DNA from 4 places in the Novosphingobium sp. BL-A-41-Hi4A-0G genome. Region 2 is predicted to be linked to each of the others. Evidence: predicted binding sites of a transcription regulator. Region 2 holds the regulator's gene; each other region holds the start of a gene.
The links. Region 2 encodes LexA, which represses DNA repair genes until DNA is damaged. Its sites were predicted from a motif close to GTTCCNCNCTTGTTCT; they were not measured.
Positions count from the first base shown of each region.

Region 1: a site for LexA is predicted at 2,240-2,255, ahead of ACZ1JX_RS20320 (Y-family DNA polymerase). Genes of this name have one in related genera too.
Region 3: a site for LexA is predicted at 1,717-1,732, ahead of uvrA (excinuclease ABC subunit UvrA). Genes of this name have one in related genera too.
Region 4: a site for LexA is predicted at 2,568-2,583, ahead of ACZ1JX_RS14345 (ribonucleoside-diphosphate reductase subunit alpha). Genes of this name have one in related genera too.

Region 1 covers NZ_JBVFVU010000003.1:103,917-108,127, forward strand. Annotated here, with positions in the region: gene ACZ1JX_RS20315 (TonB-dependent receptor) at 1-1,435, opposite strand, end outside; cobalamin riboswitch at 1,609-1,842, opposite strand; gene ACZ1JX_RS20320 (Y-family DNA polymerase) at 2,263-2,661, shown strand; gene ACZ1JX_RS20325 (plasmid pRiA4b ORF-3 family protein) at 2,669-3,262, opposite strand; gene tnpC (IS66 family transposase) at 3,259-4,211, opposite strand, start outside.
Region 2 covers NZ_CM145501.1:1,119,452-1,123,662, forward strand. Annotated here, with positions in the region: gene ACZ1JX_RS05445 (ComEC/Rec2 family competence protein) at 1-786, shown strand, start outside; gene ACZ1JX_RS05450 (energy transducer TonB) at 753-1,421, opposite strand; gene lexA (transcriptional repressor LexA) at 1,678-2,376, opposite strand; gene ACZ1JX_RS05460 (molybdopterin molybdotransferase MoeA) at 2,434-3,639, opposite strand; gene moaC (cyclic pyranopterin monophosphate synthase MoaC) at 3,650-4,123, opposite strand; gene trpC (indole-3-glycerol phosphate synthase TrpC) at 4,207-4,211, opposite strand, start outside.
Region 3 covers NZ_CM145501.1:1,981,531-1,985,741, reverse strand. Annotated here, with positions in the region: gene ACZ1JX_RS09560 (DNA methyltransferase) at 1-1,542, opposite strand, end outside; gene uvrA (excinuclease ABC subunit UvrA) at 1,743-4,211, shown strand, end outside.
Region 4 covers NZ_CM145501.1:2,963,194-2,967,404, reverse strand. Annotated here, with positions in the region: gene ACZ1JX_RS14360 (hypothetical protein) at 1-242, opposite strand, end outside; gene ACZ1JX_RS14355 (YifB family Mg chelatase-like AAA ATPase) at 424-1,932, shown strand; gene ACZ1JX_RS14350 (GlsB/YeaQ/YmgE family stress response membrane protein) at 1,929-2,177, opposite strand; gene ACZ1JX_RS14345 (ribonucleoside-diphosphate reductase subunit alpha) at 2,641-4,211, shown strand, end outside.

The DNA.
Region 1 (4,211 bases), on a different replicon from region 2:
CAGGCGTGTCCCTGTTGACCGCACCCCGAACATCGTTGGAATGGAATCCACGGCCCCAGTTGGCGTAGAGTTCAAGATGCGGCGTAACCTGATAGGCGATTGACGCCTTGGGAGAGAGAATCGACGCTGAGCCACTGCCTTCGCCCAGCGACGCCGCAACAGAATCTCGTGCACGCACGGAATAGTGATAATAGTCCCCGCGAAGACCACCTGTCACACGCAGTCCCGCCAAGGGTTTCCAAGCGACTTCGCCGTAGAGCGCGGAAGACAATTCCCCGACCCGAAAGTGCCCGAGAGATTCAAGAAATGCGCGGGCAGCCGTTCGATCGACACCAACATTCCCGACGGCGTCGTATCTGTTTTCGGTGCCAAGGCTCACAGCCAGACTGTCAGCGATTTCCCAATGTTTTTGTGCGGACAGCCCGAGGACCCAACGCCGGTCGAACTGCTTGATCTGCGCGCTTGTGCCATCCGGATCGGTGTAAGTGGGGTTCGAGAACATCGACCAGTCGTAAAACTGGGCATAGACATTGGCGCGCCATGTCGGTTGCTTGACCGCGATGTTAGCCACCAGGCGCGTCGTCTCACCCCGCGCGGAAGGATCTGGAGAGCAGAACACATCCGCACACAACGCCGTGCCGATAATGCGCTCGGGGATTTGCTCGGTTGGGTGCCATGTCGCCCGGTAGGCATGGAGAGATGCCTCCAATGTGCCCGCACCGGTCGGCATGCTATATTTCGCGAACCCCGAGTAATGGCGCAGACGTTCAGGTTCCTGCCACGGTCCGTCATAGGCCTTGGCCTGGGCGACAAGCGTGAGGTCTCCGCCGCCCAGGTCGTGCAATGTTCCACCCGCAGCGACGCGGCGCCAACCATATGAACCAGTCTCGGCCGATGCCCATGGCCGGTCATAACCCTTGATGGTCGTCATATAGGCTGCTCCCGCCAGAGCGAAATCACCGCCATCGGCGCGGTAGGGCCCTTTACGAAAATCCTCCCGGCCCACGATCTCCGGAATGAGGCCGTTGAGGTCGAGATAGCCATGACCATGTCCGTGGGTACGAAAGTTCATCTGCACATCATCGATATAGGTACTGAAGTCAGACCCATGGTCGAGGTTGAAACCGCGCAGGAAATACTGGTTGGCTTTGCCGCTCCCAGAATGCTGGGCTGCAACCAGCCCGGGCACCGCTTCCAGCAGTTCGGCCACGCGGAGAAGAGGCCGCACGAGGAGATCGGCCCCTCCGACGCTTCCTTCGCTCGCTGATTTGGCAGTGCCGATCATGGCCTCACCGCGACCGAAAACCACAATGTCGTTACCCGCCACGACTGCATCCGCGCTTGTTTGCGATGCCTTTTCAGAGGTTTCGGCAAATGCCGGTTTTCCGATACAGATCAGCGCAAGGGCGCTGCTGGTAGTAATGGTCTTGATCACTAAATAGTCCCCCGGCGTCTTGCGACGTGGCCGGGGCAAACCCGCGCGAACGGGCGACACGCGCGGCGGCCGGACGCCATGGGCGGCCGACGCACGTCTCCGATGCGGCCCCAGCCGCTCGTTCGTCGCTCAGACGGAGTTCACCGTGCCGCAGCCATCCTCTGGACCAAGGCAAGAGCGACCAGACGCCGGCAGGTCTCCTGGCTCACGGGTCACAGCTTGATGCACGCCTTCCCAGACCTCGCATGATTTAGCGTCCGGCCCAGTGGCTGCCCCTTCCAAGAGGAGCGATGTACATCGCGCTATCCGCTTACAGTTGCAGAGACAGCCGCGGATTTGGAAGCAAGCTTCCGCACCGCATTCCCGATTAAGCCCCTTTCGGGGGCACCGGCGCGATCAATGAAAGGCGGACTAGTCTGCCCGTCGATACCTCACCTAACTGAAGTGATCGGAAAAGCCAATAACGCTTGGAGCAGGGATTGAATCAACGATTACTGCATCCCGCGCCACCATTGCCATTGGCACGGCCAGAGCGCACCAACCGCGCGCACTCGATTTGAATGGCGGGTTTTCACTGAACCTATCGTTGGCCATCGGACTCCTGTACGACCGGAAGTGGTCGCCTGCTGCCCCTGCAATCGCCGCCTACAAGGTGGCAAATGCAGCCCTATATTCGGTCATTCCGAGGTCATTTCAATCGCATCAAAACCCGCTGGTCAGTGGATTGCCGTCTAAGAATTTGATGGCAGGCACTGACCAGATTGTTGCCTAGCCCCTTTTGCTCTGCTGATCTCGATTGCCGATGTTCGCTAAATGTTCCAGAATGGTTGCGTCTGATTCCCTCGCAAAAGGCCCTTACGGCTGTGACAAAGCTTTACCTCGATTTCGACAGCTTCTTCGCATCGGCCGAGCAACATTTTAATCCAGTCCTGCGTGGGAAGCCGGTTGGTGTAGTACCGCTAGATGTCCGGCACACTGGTTGCATTGCAATCAGCCGCGAAGCGAAGCGGGCGGGGGTCCCCTCTGGTGCTTCGGTAAGCGAAGCCAGAGCGATCGTGCCAGAGATGATTTTCATCGTAGCACGGCCTGATGCGTACGTTCGGCTCCATCACCGTATCCTCGCTGTAATCGAGGGCTGCCTGCCGATCGAAAAAGAGCGCTCGATCGACGAACTGGTATGCAACTTGGTTGCATCAGAAGTAAGCGCCGACGGAAGGCGGCGTTGACGTAAGTCTATTTGGCCTTCCGCGGGCGCGGCGCCCATTTCTTTGCCAGCGCTGCTAAGCGGTTATGGATCATGTCGATGTCGGGCTGAGCATCGGTATCATGGTCGTCCCCCAGGGCTTCCAACGCCTCTTCATGGTATTCATGTGTCGGATCGGCCAGGGCTTCCAGCTTCTCGGCATAGCCCCAAGGTCCGCCTGAGTCCTCTGGCGGTCGCATGCCGGTGGCTGCGAGCAGGCGAGGATAGCTGCCTTGGGGCTCGGCCGGAGCGATGCCCTGGATTTTGACGCTGTGCTCCCAGGCATCACCGAAGTCGTATAGGTATCGGAAGGACTTGCCCCGCATTCCCTCTAGAGCCTGACCCAGGGTCGCCTTGCGGGCATCGAGCGGACCGCCAAAGCCATATTCGGGATCTGGGATGCCGAAGCCCGTGCGACCGAACGTCAGTTCCCACAGATGACTGTCCGTCCACGCCAATGCCGCCTGGAAGACGCTGTGCAGACGATCGAGCCGGATACCCAGCGGCACTTCGATTACGCGGCTGACGGCCGGCGTCACGTCGTCTAGGGTGATTGTCATCCGCACGATGAAGGCGTTGCTCAAGCAGCATACTCCAGGTTCTGGACCTCTCTCGCCGCATGCCAGTTCCATGGCAGCAATTCGTCGATCCGGTTGATCGGGTGGTTGCCGATACGCGCGATGACGTCGGTAAACCAAGCCTCGGGTTCCACGCCGTTCAGGCGGCATGTCTCGACAAGCGAGTAAAACAGGGCCGAAGCATCTCCGCCCTTGGTCGAACCGACGAACATCCAGTTGCGCCGACCAAGAGCAACGCCGCGCAGGGCATTTTCGACCAGGTTGTTGCTGATCTCGAGCAGGCCATCGTCGCAATAGCGGATCATCGCCGCCCACCGGTTGAGCGGATAACGGCAGGCCTTCGCCAGTGCGCTGTCTGAGGACAGCCCGCGCATCTGTGCTTCGAGCCAGGGCCGTAAGGCAGCCAGTTTAGGGGAGGCCTGCTGCTGGCGGACCTGTCGTCGTGCATCGGGTGGTGCGCCCTTGATGTCGCGCTCGATCGCGAACAGCTCACCAATCCTCACAACGGCTTCAGCCGCGACTGGCGACGGGTTCTTTTCCAGGATGTCAGTAAACTTGCGCCGCGCATGTGCCCAGCAACCCACCTCGGTCACGCCGCGCGGGGCCTTCGTCTTGGGGTCACGATACAGCGCGTTGTAGCCGGCATAGCCATCCGCCTGGAGGTATCCCTGATATCCGGCGAGATGGGCTGCGGGATGCTCGCCGCCGCGGCCGGTGGTGAAGCGGAACACCACAGCGGGCGGGCTCATGTCGCCGCTCGAACGACCATCGCGCAGATAGACCCAGAAGTAGGCAGTGTGGCTGCCGTCCTCACCCATGAGCAATGTGACCGGCGTCTCGTCACCATGGATCTTGGGAGCTTGGAGGACGTAGGCGAGCAAGCGTTCGCCGAGCGGGGCCATCAACCAAGCCAGCTTGCGGGACCAACGCCCCATTACATCGCGATCGATGTCCA
Region 2 (4,211 bases):
CCGGTCTGGTGGCTTGTCGGCAAGTCGCTCGACCTGCTGCTCGCGCTGGCGCACTTTGTCGCGGGACAGCCCGGCGCCGTCACGATGCTGCCGCCAGTTGCACCGTGGAGTTTCATCCTCTTCCTGTCCGGGATGCTCTGGCTGGCGCTTTGGACGGGGCGGGTCCGGCTTTGGGGCCTCGCCCCAACAGGACTTGCGCTCGTTGCCATGGCCCTCACGCCGACGCCCGACATTCTTGTCACCGGCGATGGTCACCACGTCGGGATCACCGGCGCGGGGAACGACCTGATCGTACTGCGCATGGGGCGCGGCGAATACATGCGCGACAACCTGCTCGAACTGGCGGGAATGGAAGGCGAGTTGCGCCCGCTGGACGCGTGGCGCGAGGCCAGATGCAACGACGACTTTTGCGTCGCCCGATTGCTGCGCGGCGGGAGGCGCTTCACCCTCCTAATTACACGCAGCCGCAACTATATCGACGATCTTGCACTCGCCGCTGCATGCGAGCGCGCCGACATCGTTGTCGCCGACCGCCGCCTGCCGTTCTCCTGCCGACCAAGGATGCTTAAGGCCGACCGGACCTACCTCGCCACGACCGGCGGCCTGTCGATCAACCTGTCCAGCGGCCACATCCGCACTGTGGCTGAGACGCAAGGCCTGCAAGGCTGGTACCGTTGGCCCGAACCCCGCCCTGACCGAGGTAAGGGACCGGGGCCTGTCGTGGAGAAGTCAACAGGCCCCGGCTCATCAGGTCACGGCAGGACCCAGCGCACCGAGCCGCTGTAGCTCCCGCTCGTCGGCATGCCATCGCCACCGAGTGCCGGGACGAAACGGGCGCGAGCGCTGACCTTGGCGCAAGTTGCCGCATCGAGATCCGCCGAACCGCTCGATCCGGTGATCTCGCAACCCGTCACCCTGCCATCGGCTCCGATGGTCAGGCGGAACCGCGTGAGCCCCTCGCGCTCCTCGCGAATTGCGGCGCTGGGATAGTCGCGATCCGAAACCCACGATCCGGGCGAGCCCTTCGGGGCCGCTGAACGCAACGCAAAGCTTGCCGAGGGCGAGGGCTTTACGTCAGGCGGCGTCAGAGGTCCGATATCGACAGGTGCGATCGGGGTAATGTCGACCGGACGGATGCCGATGCCGGGATCGACCGGGCCTAGCGAGATATCCGGCTTGGGCGCGACCAGCGGGCGGGTCTCCGGCTTGATCGCTGGCTTGATGTCAGGTGGCGGCGCGATCGGTGTCACCGTTACCTCGTCGTCCTTCCACTGCTGCGCGACCAGCCGGTCCTTGATGATATGAACCATGCCGCTCGCGAAGCCCGAAGCGATGGCCCAGATCGCCACCCCGTGGAGCAGGCCCACCGCGATGAAGGTCTGCGTCTGCCGGCGTCTCGTATTTTCAACTGCATAAGCCATTGGCAACACCTCTTCCGTTGCCGACGCCCCATCTGATGGCAGGCCGTCCCGGAAGGGGCGCCCCGTGCGGGGCATTCGGTAACAACGGAAACTACACCTGCGAAGCCGTACGTGCCAGAAAAATCTCAACCAAATTGATTGATATTAGGCATAGCGGATTGGCAGAGTAAGAAAAGCCGCTCGCGAGTTACCCCGCGAACGGCCCTTTTCATTTCGAGAACGCTCGATCGCCGCGAACCGGCGGCGGACTGCGTCGTCAGTGATACCGCCGCAGCAACCCGGCCAGCTTGCCCTGCACGGCCACTTCGTCCGGCCGGTAGAACTGCGGATCATAGGCCGAGTTGGCCGGATCGAGCCGGATCATGCCCTTCTCGCGATGCAGATACTTCAGCGTCGCTTCCTCGCCCCGCACCAGCGCCACGACGATTTCGCCGTCGCGCGCGATGTCGGTCTTGCGGACAAGCGCATAGTCGCCGTCGAAAATCCCCGCCTCGACCATCGAGTCCCCTGAAACCTCGAGTGCGTAATGCTCACCTGCACCGAGCAGTGCAGCGGGAACGGGGAGGGTGGCGGTGGTTTCCAAGGCCTCGATCGGCACACCTGCGGCGATCTTGCCGTGGAGCGGCAGTTCGATCACGTCGTTCGCCGGAGCAGGTGCAACCTTTGCCGCTGGGCGCAGCGGTGTCACGACAGCGCTTGCTGCAGCAGGTTCGCGCGCCATGGCAGGCTTGCTCACCGCACTGTCAGGCTGGCGCAGCACTTCGAGCGCGCGGGCGCGATTGGGCAGACGTCGGATGAAGCCGCGTTCCTCAAGCGCCGAAATCAGGCGGTGAACGCCGGACTTTGACTTGAGATCGAGCGCCTCCTTCATTTCCTCGAACGAGGGGGAAATGCCGGATTCCTCCAGACGGACCTGAATGAAAGAGAGCAGTTCATGCTGCTTGCGCGTCAACATTGGCGGTTCTCCGCAGGTGAACGAATGCGGAACGGATAAGCAACCAATTACGACTCGTCAAGCAATTCCGCCATTCTCGAGCAGGTAAACCGGAACATCCGTTCCTGCGGCTATCGCCGCCGCTCCTGCTTCGCGCATGACCAGCGCGTTGGCGCGCGACAGCGGCGAAAGCGCACCCGAATCCTGCAGCGTGTCGAGGCTGACAGTCGCGCCGTCCCAGCGCGCGCGGAGGAACTCCATCCGACTTCCTCCTGCCGCCATCGGCGTTGCGAGGCGCGAGGGGATCGCGCGCGGCAGCGCATCGCGCGCGCCCAACCCTGCACGCAGCAGCGGCAACATGAACAGGAACGCGGTGACAAAGGCTGAAGCGGGATTTCCGGGCAGGCCGAGTATGATCTGGGATCCCCGCGTCGCCACCAGCAGGGGCTTGCCCGGCTTGATACCCACGCGCCAGAAATCGATCGACGCGCCCACCGACTCCAGCGCCGGACGGACCAGATCATGATCGCCGACCGATGCCCCGCCGCTGGTAACGATCACGTCGGCCTCCCGCTCGGCATCGAAAGCGCGGGCCAAGGCATTGAGATCATCGGCGACCGGGCCGCGATGGCGGACGTCGACCGGAAGCCCGCCGACCATTGCGCAGAGCATCGGGCCGTTGCTGGCGGGCAATTGGTGCAGTGCGGGCAGGTGCCCCGGCGCGACGAGCTCGTCACCGCTGTCGATCACCGTGAGGCGCAGTCTGCGGCGGACCGGCAGGTGCGCATGGCCTCCCGCGATGGCGAGCGCGATCTGAGCAGGGCCAATGCGCAGGCCCGCCTCGATCAGTACGGCGTCTTCAGCGAAGTCCATGCCGGCCGGGCGAACGTGGCGGATGGGCGGAACCGGTGGCTCGCCGGTGAGTCTCAGGATATCGCCATCGCGCGCAGCATCTTCCTGCAACAGCACCATATCCGCGCCATCGGGCACGACAGCGCCAGTGCTGATCCGCACGGCTTCGCCTGTGCCCACCACGCCGCCAAACGGATGCCCCGCCGCGCTCTCCCCGATAACGCGCCACGGTCCCGGAAGTTCGGCGCTGAGCAAGGCATAGCCATCCATCGCCGAGACTGGCGCGGCAGGTTGGGTGCGTCGGGCGTGAAGGTCTGCCGCAAGATAGTGGCCAAGGCACTCGGTGACCGCCCGGTGCTCCACCCCCAGCGACGGCGCCAGCGCCAGCAGGCGCGCTTGCGCCTCGGCGAGGGGGAGGGGCGGTGTTCTCATGCGCCGGTGCTCATTCACCTGCGCGCCAGGTGCCGGACTTGCCGCCACGCTTCTCTATCAACCGCATCGTTTCGATGACCATGCCCTTGTCCAGAGCCTTGGCCATGTCGTAGATCGTCAACAGGGCAAGGCTGACGGCCGTCAGAGCCTCCATCTCCACCCCGGTGCGCCCTGTGAGCGAGGCAGTGGCCGTGCATTCGATGCCGCCGTCGACCAGCGCGAAGTCCACGTTCACCGCATCGAGCGCCAGCGGATGGCACAGCGGAATGAGATCGCCAGTCCTCTTGGCTGCCAAGATTCCGGCGATGCGGGCGGGGCCGAGCACGTCTCCCTTCGGAGCATTGCCCGTCCGGATCGCTTCGAGCGTGGCATCGGACATCCGAATGAAGCCGCGGGCGATTGCGACGCGATGCGTTTCAGCCTTGCCGCCAACGTCGACCATCCGTGCAGTTCCGGCCGAATCGATATGCGTCAGGTCGTTCATCAAGGTCCTCGGCAGTCTTTGCACCTGGGCGAGGTCTACACCGTCCCGCGCGAAAACCGCAAATCCCTCTCAGGGGATGGCAATCAGC
Region 3 (4,211 bases), 860 kb from region 2:
CGCGGTGATGTTCGCCAGCTTTTCCAGCACCGGGTCGCTGATGCTGGTGCCGTTGCGCATCTGCCATTGCAGGTATCCCAGCCACAGCACCAGTTCGGCAATCGCGGCGGCACGCGGGTTCAGTTCCATCCCCAGGAAGTTGCGCGGATGCACCGTGCTGGTTTCCAGCGCCAGCGCTTCCTGCCCGCCCAAATCGGCCAGCACTTCCAGCACGTCGCCTTCCAGCCGCTTCATCAGTTCCAGCGCCACGTACAGGAAATTGCCGGTGCCGCAGGCCGGGTCCAGCACGCGGGTGTGCGCCAGCTTCTCATGGAAATCGTGCACCGCCTTGATCGCGGCGGCAGGGTCGGTCTCGCGCTCGCGCTCCACCGTGCCCAGCACCGCGCCTTCCCATTCGGCCTGCAGCGGGTCGATCACCGTGGCGTTCACCAGCCGCTCCACATAGGCGCGCGGGGTGTAATGCGCGCCCAGCCGCTTGCGCTCGTCCTTGTCCAGCGCCTGTTCCAGCAGCGTGCCGAAGATCGCGGGTTCCACTTCGGTCCAGTCGTGCCTCGCCGCTTCGTAAAGCTCGCCGATCTCTTCCTTCTGCAGCGGGATCGCGCTCCGTTCATGGAACAGCCCGCCGTTGAATTTGCGCACCGTCTTGCGCAGGACCGGGCTGAAACCGCCTGCGTCCATCGAACGCCACAGGTCTTCCAGCATCGGCGCAAAGCTTTCCGGGTTGCCCCGCGCATCGGCCAGAACTTCGGTAAAGCTGCCGCGCTCCAAAAGGCCGGTGTCTTCGGCAAACATCGTGAACAGGCACCGCATCAGGAAATGCGCTACCGGTTCGGGCTTGTATCCGCGGTCTTCCAGCAGCTTGCTCACGCTCGCCAGCCGCCCGGCAATGTCGCGCGTCACCTTTGCGGCGCGCTTGGCCGGGTCAAGGCTGTGCGGGTCGGTCCAGATCGCGCGCAGCCGCTCCTGAATCTCCGGCTCGCGCAAGTCGTCCAGATAGATGCGGAAGCCGCCACGGTCGGGAAACTGGCGGTAGTTCTTTCCCTGCCCCGAAAAGTCGGCAAACACCTCGATCGCGTGGCCCACGTCGCACACCAGGATGAACGGCGGCCAGCCATGCTCCACCGGCAGGGCGCGGGCATATTGTTCCGCCTGCTCGCGCGCGTTGCGCATCAGCACGTCCCACGCCCGGTTCGCGCTGCGCCGCCCGCGCGGGCCATTGGCGTCCAGCCCCGGCAGTGCGGCCTGCTCTGCGGCCAACGTCACTTCCTTCGCGCCGCCCCGTTCCCGGCTCTGCTTGGCCTCCAGCACGAAGCATCCGCGCTTGTAGAGGTCGATCCGCCCATGCCCGGCACGTCCGGCCTCGTCCTTGAAGGTTACTGCGCGTTCGAAGACGTAATCGTTGTTGGCATGGGTCGCGTCGGCAGGATTGGGGCGCGGCAGGTCAAGCAATTGAGCCAGTTCGCTCAGGAACAGCGGGAAATTGGCACGCTCCGCCCCGCCTTCATTGTTGCGCCAGCGTTCGATGAACTCGTCGATTTTCAAGAGGCCAGCCTACGTGTTTGTTCCTATATTCCTTACATTTCCCTCCTTGCCAAGTGATCACCCGCACCACACCGGAGCCTTTGCGCACCGGGTCGTTTCCCCCAAAGCCCGTATTGCACCGCACCCCCGCGCTCCCCACATGCGGAGACGCAGGGCAGGGGGCCTTGCCTCAATCGAACAAATATGGAACACCGCCGCGCATGTCTCTCACTACCATTTCCGTCCGCGGCGCTCGTGAACACAATCTCAAGGGGATCGACATCGATCTCCCGCGCGACAGCCTGATCGTCATCACCGGCCTGTCGGGCTCCGGCAAATCCAGCCTCGCGTTCGATACGATCTATGCCGAAGGCCAGCGCCGCTACGTGGAATCGCTGTCGGCCTACGCGCGCCAGTTCCTCGAGATGATGCAGAAGCCCGATGTCGAGCATATCGACGGCCTCTCGCCCGCCATCTCGATCGAGCAGAAGACCACAAGCCGCAACCCGCGCTCCACAGTGGCGACGGTCACCGAAGTCTATGACTACATGCGCCTGCTCTGGGCGCGCGTCGGCATCCCCTACAGCCCCGCCACCGGCGAGCCGATCTCGGCGCAGACCGTGTCGCAGATGGTCGACCGCGTCATGGCCCTGCCCGAAGGCACCCGCGCCTATCTCCTCGCCCCCGTCGTGCGCGGCCGCAAGGGCGAATACCGCCGCGAACTCGCCGAATGGCAGAAGGCCGGCTACACCCGCGTCCGCATCAACGGCGAAATGATGCCCATCGAAGACGCCCCCGCGCTCGACAAGAAGCTCAAGCACGACATCGAGGTGGTGGTCGACCGCATCGCCGTCCGCGACGGCATCCAGACCCGCCTCGCCGACAGCTTCGAACAGGCCCTCAAGCTGGCCGACGGCCTCGCCTACATCGATCTCGCCGATGGCCCCGTTCCCGGCCGTGAGGAAGAGGCGAAAGGCAAGGGCGGCATGAAGCGCACCGGCCTCCCGCCCAACCGCATCGTCTTCTCCGAAAAGTTCGCCTGCCCCGTCAGCGGCTTCACCATCGAGTCCATCGAACCGCGCCTGTTTTCGTTCAACGCCCCGCAAGGCGCGTGCCCCGCCTGCGACGGCCTCGGCGAAAAGCTGCTGTTCGATCCGCAGCTCGTCGTGCCTAACGAGAACCTGTCCTTGAAGCAGGGCGCCGTCGTCCCCTGGGCCAAGAGCAACCCGCCGTCGCCCTATTACATGCAGGTCCTCGCCAGCCTCGCCGCGCATTTCGGCTTCAGCCTCGATACGCCGTGGGACAAGCTCTCCCCCGAGGTCAAGATCGTCATTCTCTACGGCACCGCCGGCAAGGCCGTGCCGCTCACCTTCATTGACGGCAAGAAGTCCTACACCGTCAACAAGGCCTTCGAAGGCGTGATCGGCAACCTCAACCGCCGCATGCTGCAGACCGAATCTGCCTGGATGCGCGAGGAGCTGTCCAAGTTCCAGACGGCCCAGCCGTGCGAGACCTGCGAAGGCAAGCGCCTCAAGCCCGAGGCGCTCAGCGTCAAGGTCGCAGGCGCCGATATCTCCTCCATCACCCGCCTCTCCGTCGCTGCCGCGGTCGAATGGTACGGCGCGCTCGATGAAAAGCTCACCAGCCAGCAGAGCCAGATCGCCAAGGCCATCCTCAAGGAAATCAACGAGCGCCTCGGCTTCCTCAACAACGTCGGCCTCGATTACCTCAACCTCGATCGCACCTCCGGCACCCTCTCGGGCGGCGAGAGCCAGCGCATCCGCCTCGCCTCCCAGATCGGCTCCGGCCTCTCGGGCGTGCTCTACGTGCTCGACGAACCCAGCATCGGCCTCCACCAGCGCGACAACGACCGCTTGCTCGAAACCCTCAAGCGCCTGCGCGATCTCGGCAACACCGTGATCGTGGTCGAGCATGACGAGGACGCCATCCGCACCGCCGATCACGTCGTCGATCTCGGCCCCGGCGCAGGCGTCCACGGCGGCGAGATCGTGGCGCAAGGGCGTTTGCAGGACATTCTCGACAACCCGAACAGCCTCACCGGCCAGTACCTCACCGGCGCCCGCCGCATCGAAGTCCCCAAGCACCGCCGCAAGGGCAACGGCCTGTTCATCGGCGTGGAGGGCGCGCGCGCCAACAACCTGCAGAACGTCAGCGCCAAAGTCCCCCTCGGCACCTTCACCTGCGTCACCGGCGTCTCCGGCTCGGGCAAGTCGAGCTTCACCATCGACACGCTCCACGCCGTCGCCGCCCGCACGCTGAACGGCGCGCGCGTGATCGCGGGAGCGCACGATCGCGTCACCGGCCTCGAACACTGCGACAAGGTGATCGAGATCGACCAGTCCCCCATCGGCCGCACCCCGCGCTCCAACCCCGCCACCTACACCGGCGCCTTCACCCTGATCCGTGACTGGTTCGCCGGCCTCCCCGAAAGCGCCGCGCGCGGCTACAAGGCCGGCCGCTTCAGCTTCAACGTCAAGGGCGGCCGCTGCGAAAAGTGCCAGGGCGATGGCCTGATCAAGATCGAGATGCACTTCCTCCCCGACGTCTACGTCACCTGCGAGGAGTGCGACGGCAAGCGCTACAACCGCGAAACGCTCGAGGTGAAGTTCAAGGGCCACTCCATCGCCGACGTGCTCGACATGACGATCGAGGACGCCGAAGAGTTCTTC
Region 4 (4,211 bases), 1.8 Mb from region 2:
GCGCGATTGCCGTCGAGCACCTCGAACGGCCCGAAGCTCGCCACGCCCTTCACATCAGCGAGGGCAGGGGTGAGAGCGGGGCCGACAAGGCGCTCCGATCCCGGCTCCTCGACTTCAACGACCGTCGTCTCGGTCCAGGTGACGCCGTTCTCGACCCATGACCGCGTGGAGACCTCGCGCGCCAGCACAGGCTGGCACACGAGCAGCGCGCAGAGTGCAGGCAAGGCGAGGCGGCGCAGCATAGTCTTAAGCTTTCCGCCCGACCGGATTGCCGAATTGCCAAGGAACGGGGTTAAATTCGGTTCACCGTGTTTTCTGTAGAGCGGTTCCGCCCGGGATGCCTCGGAAATGGCAGCATCCCGGCCCCAAGACCCGCCCGAAGGCGCTACGATCCGTATTGTCCCTTATCGGGCAGGAGGATGCATGGTCGCGCTGGTATCGACGGTTGCCTATCTCGGGCTCGAGGCGCGCGCGGTGGAAGTGCAGTGCCAGGTCGCCCCCGGCCTCCCCGCGTTTCGCGTCGTCGGCCTGCCGGACAAGGCCGTGGGCGAAAGCCGCGAACGGGTGTCCTCTGCGCTCTCCGCGCTCGGCCTTGCCCTGCCGCCCAAGCGGATCACCGTGAACCTCTCCCCGGCGGACCTGCCCAAGGAAGGCTCGCACTATGACCTGCCGATTGCGCTCGCGCTGCTGGCAGCCATGGGCGTGGTCGATCTCGAACAGATCGCCGATTACGTGGCGGTGGGCGAACTGGCACTCGACGGCCGGGTGCTGCCGTCGCCCGGCGTGTTGCTGGCGGCATTGCACGCCAGTGGCGAGGACAAGGGCCTGATCTGCCCGGCTGCGCAAGGGCCCGAGGCGCGCTGGGCGAGCGGTATCGACGTGATCGCCGCGCCTGACCTGATCGGCCTGCTCAACCACCTCAAGGGCACCAGCCGCCTGCCGCAGCCCACACAGGGCGTGGCAGACCCGCCCCGCCGCATGGCCGATCTCAAACAGGTGAAGGGGCAGGAAACCGCCAAGCGCGCGCTGGAGATTGCTGCGGCTGGCTCGCACAACCTGCTGATGTCAGGTCCTCCAGGTGCCGGAAAGTCGCTGCTGGCCTCGTGCCTTCCCGGCATCCTGCCCGAACTGACTCCGGCAGAGGCGCTCGAAGTCTCGATGGTCGCCTCGGTCGCGGGCACGCTTGAGGACGGGCGGATCAGCCGGGCCCGTCCTTTCCGCGCGCCCCATCACTCCGCCTCGATGGCGGCGCTGACGGGTGGCGGGCTGAAGGTCCGTCCCGGGGAGGTCAGCCTTGCCCATCTCGGCGTGCTGTTCCTCGATGAACTGCCCGAATTCCAGCGCGTGGTGCTTGATTCCCTGCGCCAGCCTCTCGAAACCGGCGAGGTCACCGTGGCCCGCGCCAATGCCCATGTCACCTTCCCGGCGCGGGTCCAGCTGATTGCCGCGATGAACCCTTGCCGCTGCGGACATCTTGGCGATCCCGCGCTCGGCTGCAGCCGGGCCCCGCGCTGTGCTGCGGATTACCAGTCAAAGGTCTCAGGTCCCCTGCTCGATCGCATAGACCTCCACGTCGAAGTCGACCCCGTGTCAGCCGCAGATCTTGCCCTGCCGCCGCCCGCTGAAGGTTCGGATCAGGTGGCCGCGCGCGTGGAGCGGGCAAGAGCGGTGCAGACAGCCCGCCTCGAAGGTACAGGCATGCGCAGCAACGCCGAACTGAATGGGGATCTGCTCGACGCTCACGCCACGCCGGACGAGCCGGGTCGCAAGCTGCTGGCCCAAGCCGCCGAAGCGATGCGCCTTTCCGCGCGCGGCTATACCCGCATGTTGCGCGTCGCCCGCACCATCGCCGATCTGGCAGGCGTGGAGACGGTGGGCCGCATTCACGTAGCCGAAGCACTCAGCTACCGGCGGGTCGCGCGTCGTGCTTAAAGATTCCGCCCGAGGAAGATCAGCAGCATCGCCCCCACCACCGATGCAAGGCACCCGGCCCGATTGACGCCCTCGCCGAACGTACCGCCCGATTTCCAGCTGGCGAACACGCCCGCAACCAGCGCACCGCCCACTCCGAGCAGGATTGTCTTGAGCAGGCCGATGTCCACGGCACCAGGATAGAAGAACCGCGCCAGCACGCCGACGACCAGACCGGTGAACACGATCGAGACAAGATTCAGCACACGCGCACTCCATTCCTGTGGACACCACATATGGTGGCGGTTGACCGGTTCTTGTCCACAATTTGCTGAGCTGCGTGAAAAATATTTCGACGAACGTCATTTGCCACTTGAAGTGCCGCTCTTCCCACGCGTCGCTGCACTGCAGCATGGCATTTCGAGCGACGAAGCGAATCGGGCGTGCGACGAATCGAGTCCTAGTCCGGACGTTTACCCTCTTGTGTCTGATTCCGGTTGAGGCACTATAGGTTGTGGTCGGGCTTCAGGGGGACCTCTAAACCTAGTTTAGAGCGTTTGGGCGTGTTTTGCGCGCATTGGCAACGCTTTGCCTGCGCTCAGGGCATCAAGGCCGTGATCAGGCGTTTTCGGGGCAGAGCGTTGCGGGACATTGTCGTTCCACTTTCGTTCCGTCTCCTGTAGGATCGGGATATCGCCCGATTCGAGTGTGGATTTAGGCCCGGCCCTCATGGTTGTCGGGCCTGCGAACGGGGGTTGCGACGTGGATTTCAGGACTGGAGACGGCTCCGTGGTTGCGCAGGACGAACTGGCGCTTGCAGGCGCCCCGGCATCTGCCGGTGAGGCGAAGGCAGTGGACATGAACAGCAAGGACGCGGGCAGCGAGGCTCTCGTGGCAGGCATGGCGGCAAGCGTTGCGGCAGCGGCCGTCGCGGCTGCGCCGGTCAGCGATTCCAAGAAGGTCAATCCGCGCCGTTTCACCATCGTCACCGACGATTCCCGCGATGCGCTCCTCACCGATTTCGGCAAGGACACGCTGGACGACCGCTATCTCCTGCCGGGCGAGAAGTATCAGGACCTGTTCGCCCGCGTGGCCGATGCCTATGCCGATGATCAGGACCACGCCCAGCGTCTTTACGACTACATCTCGAAGCTGTGGTTCATGCCGGCAACGCCGGTCCTGTCGAACGGCGGCACCGGGCGTGGTCTGCCGATCTCGTGCTACCTGAACTCGGTGGATGACAGCCTCGAAGGCATCGTCGCCACCTGGAACGAGAACGTCTGGCTCGCCTCGCGCGGCGGCGGCATCGGCACCTATTGGGGCAAGGTCCGTGGCATCGGCGAGAGCGTCGGCCTCAACGGCAAGACCAGCGGCATCATTCCTTTCGTGCGCGTGATGGATTCGCTCACGCTGGCGATCAGCCAGGGCTCGCTGCGCCGTGGTTCGGCTGCCTGCTATCTTGACGTCAGCCACCCGGAAATCGAGGAGTTCCTCGAAATCCGCAAGCCTTCGGGCGACTTCAACCGCAAGGCGCTCAACCTCCACCACGGCGTGCTGCTGACCGACGAGTTCATGGAAGCCGTGCGCGATGGTTCGGAATTCCACCTGCGCAGCCCCAAGGACGGCTCCGTCCGCGCCACGGTCGATGCGCGCTCGCTGTTCCAGAAGCTGGTCGAAACCCGCCTCGCCACGGGTGAGCCCTACATCGTGTTCAACGACACGGTGAACCGCATGATGCCCAAGCATCACCGCGATCTGGGCCTCAAGGTCTCGACCTCGAACCTCTGCTCTGAAATCACCCTGCCGACGGGCCGCGACCACCTCGGCAACGATCGCACTGCGGTGTGCTGCCTGTCCTCGCTCAATCTCGAAACCTGGGACGAGTGGAACGCGGACAAGCGCTTCATCGAGGACGTGCTGCGCTTCCTCGACAACGTGCTGCAGGACTACATCGACCGCGCGCCCGACGAGATGGCCCGCGCCAAGTATTCGGCCATGCGCGAGCGTTCGGTCGGCATGGGCGTGATGGGCTTCCACTCCTTCCTCCAGCTCAAGGGCATCGCCTTTGAAAGCGCGATGGCCAAGGCGTGGAACCTCAAGATGTTCAAGCACATCGCCGCCAAGGCCGACGAGGCTTCGCTGGTGCTGGCGCAGGAGCGCGGACCGTGCCCCGATGCGGCCGACATGGGCGTGATGCAGCGCTTCAGCTGCAAGATGGCGATTGCCCCTACCGCATCGATCTCGATCATCTGCGGCGGCACGTCTGCCTGCATCGAGCCGATTCCGGCCAACATCTACAC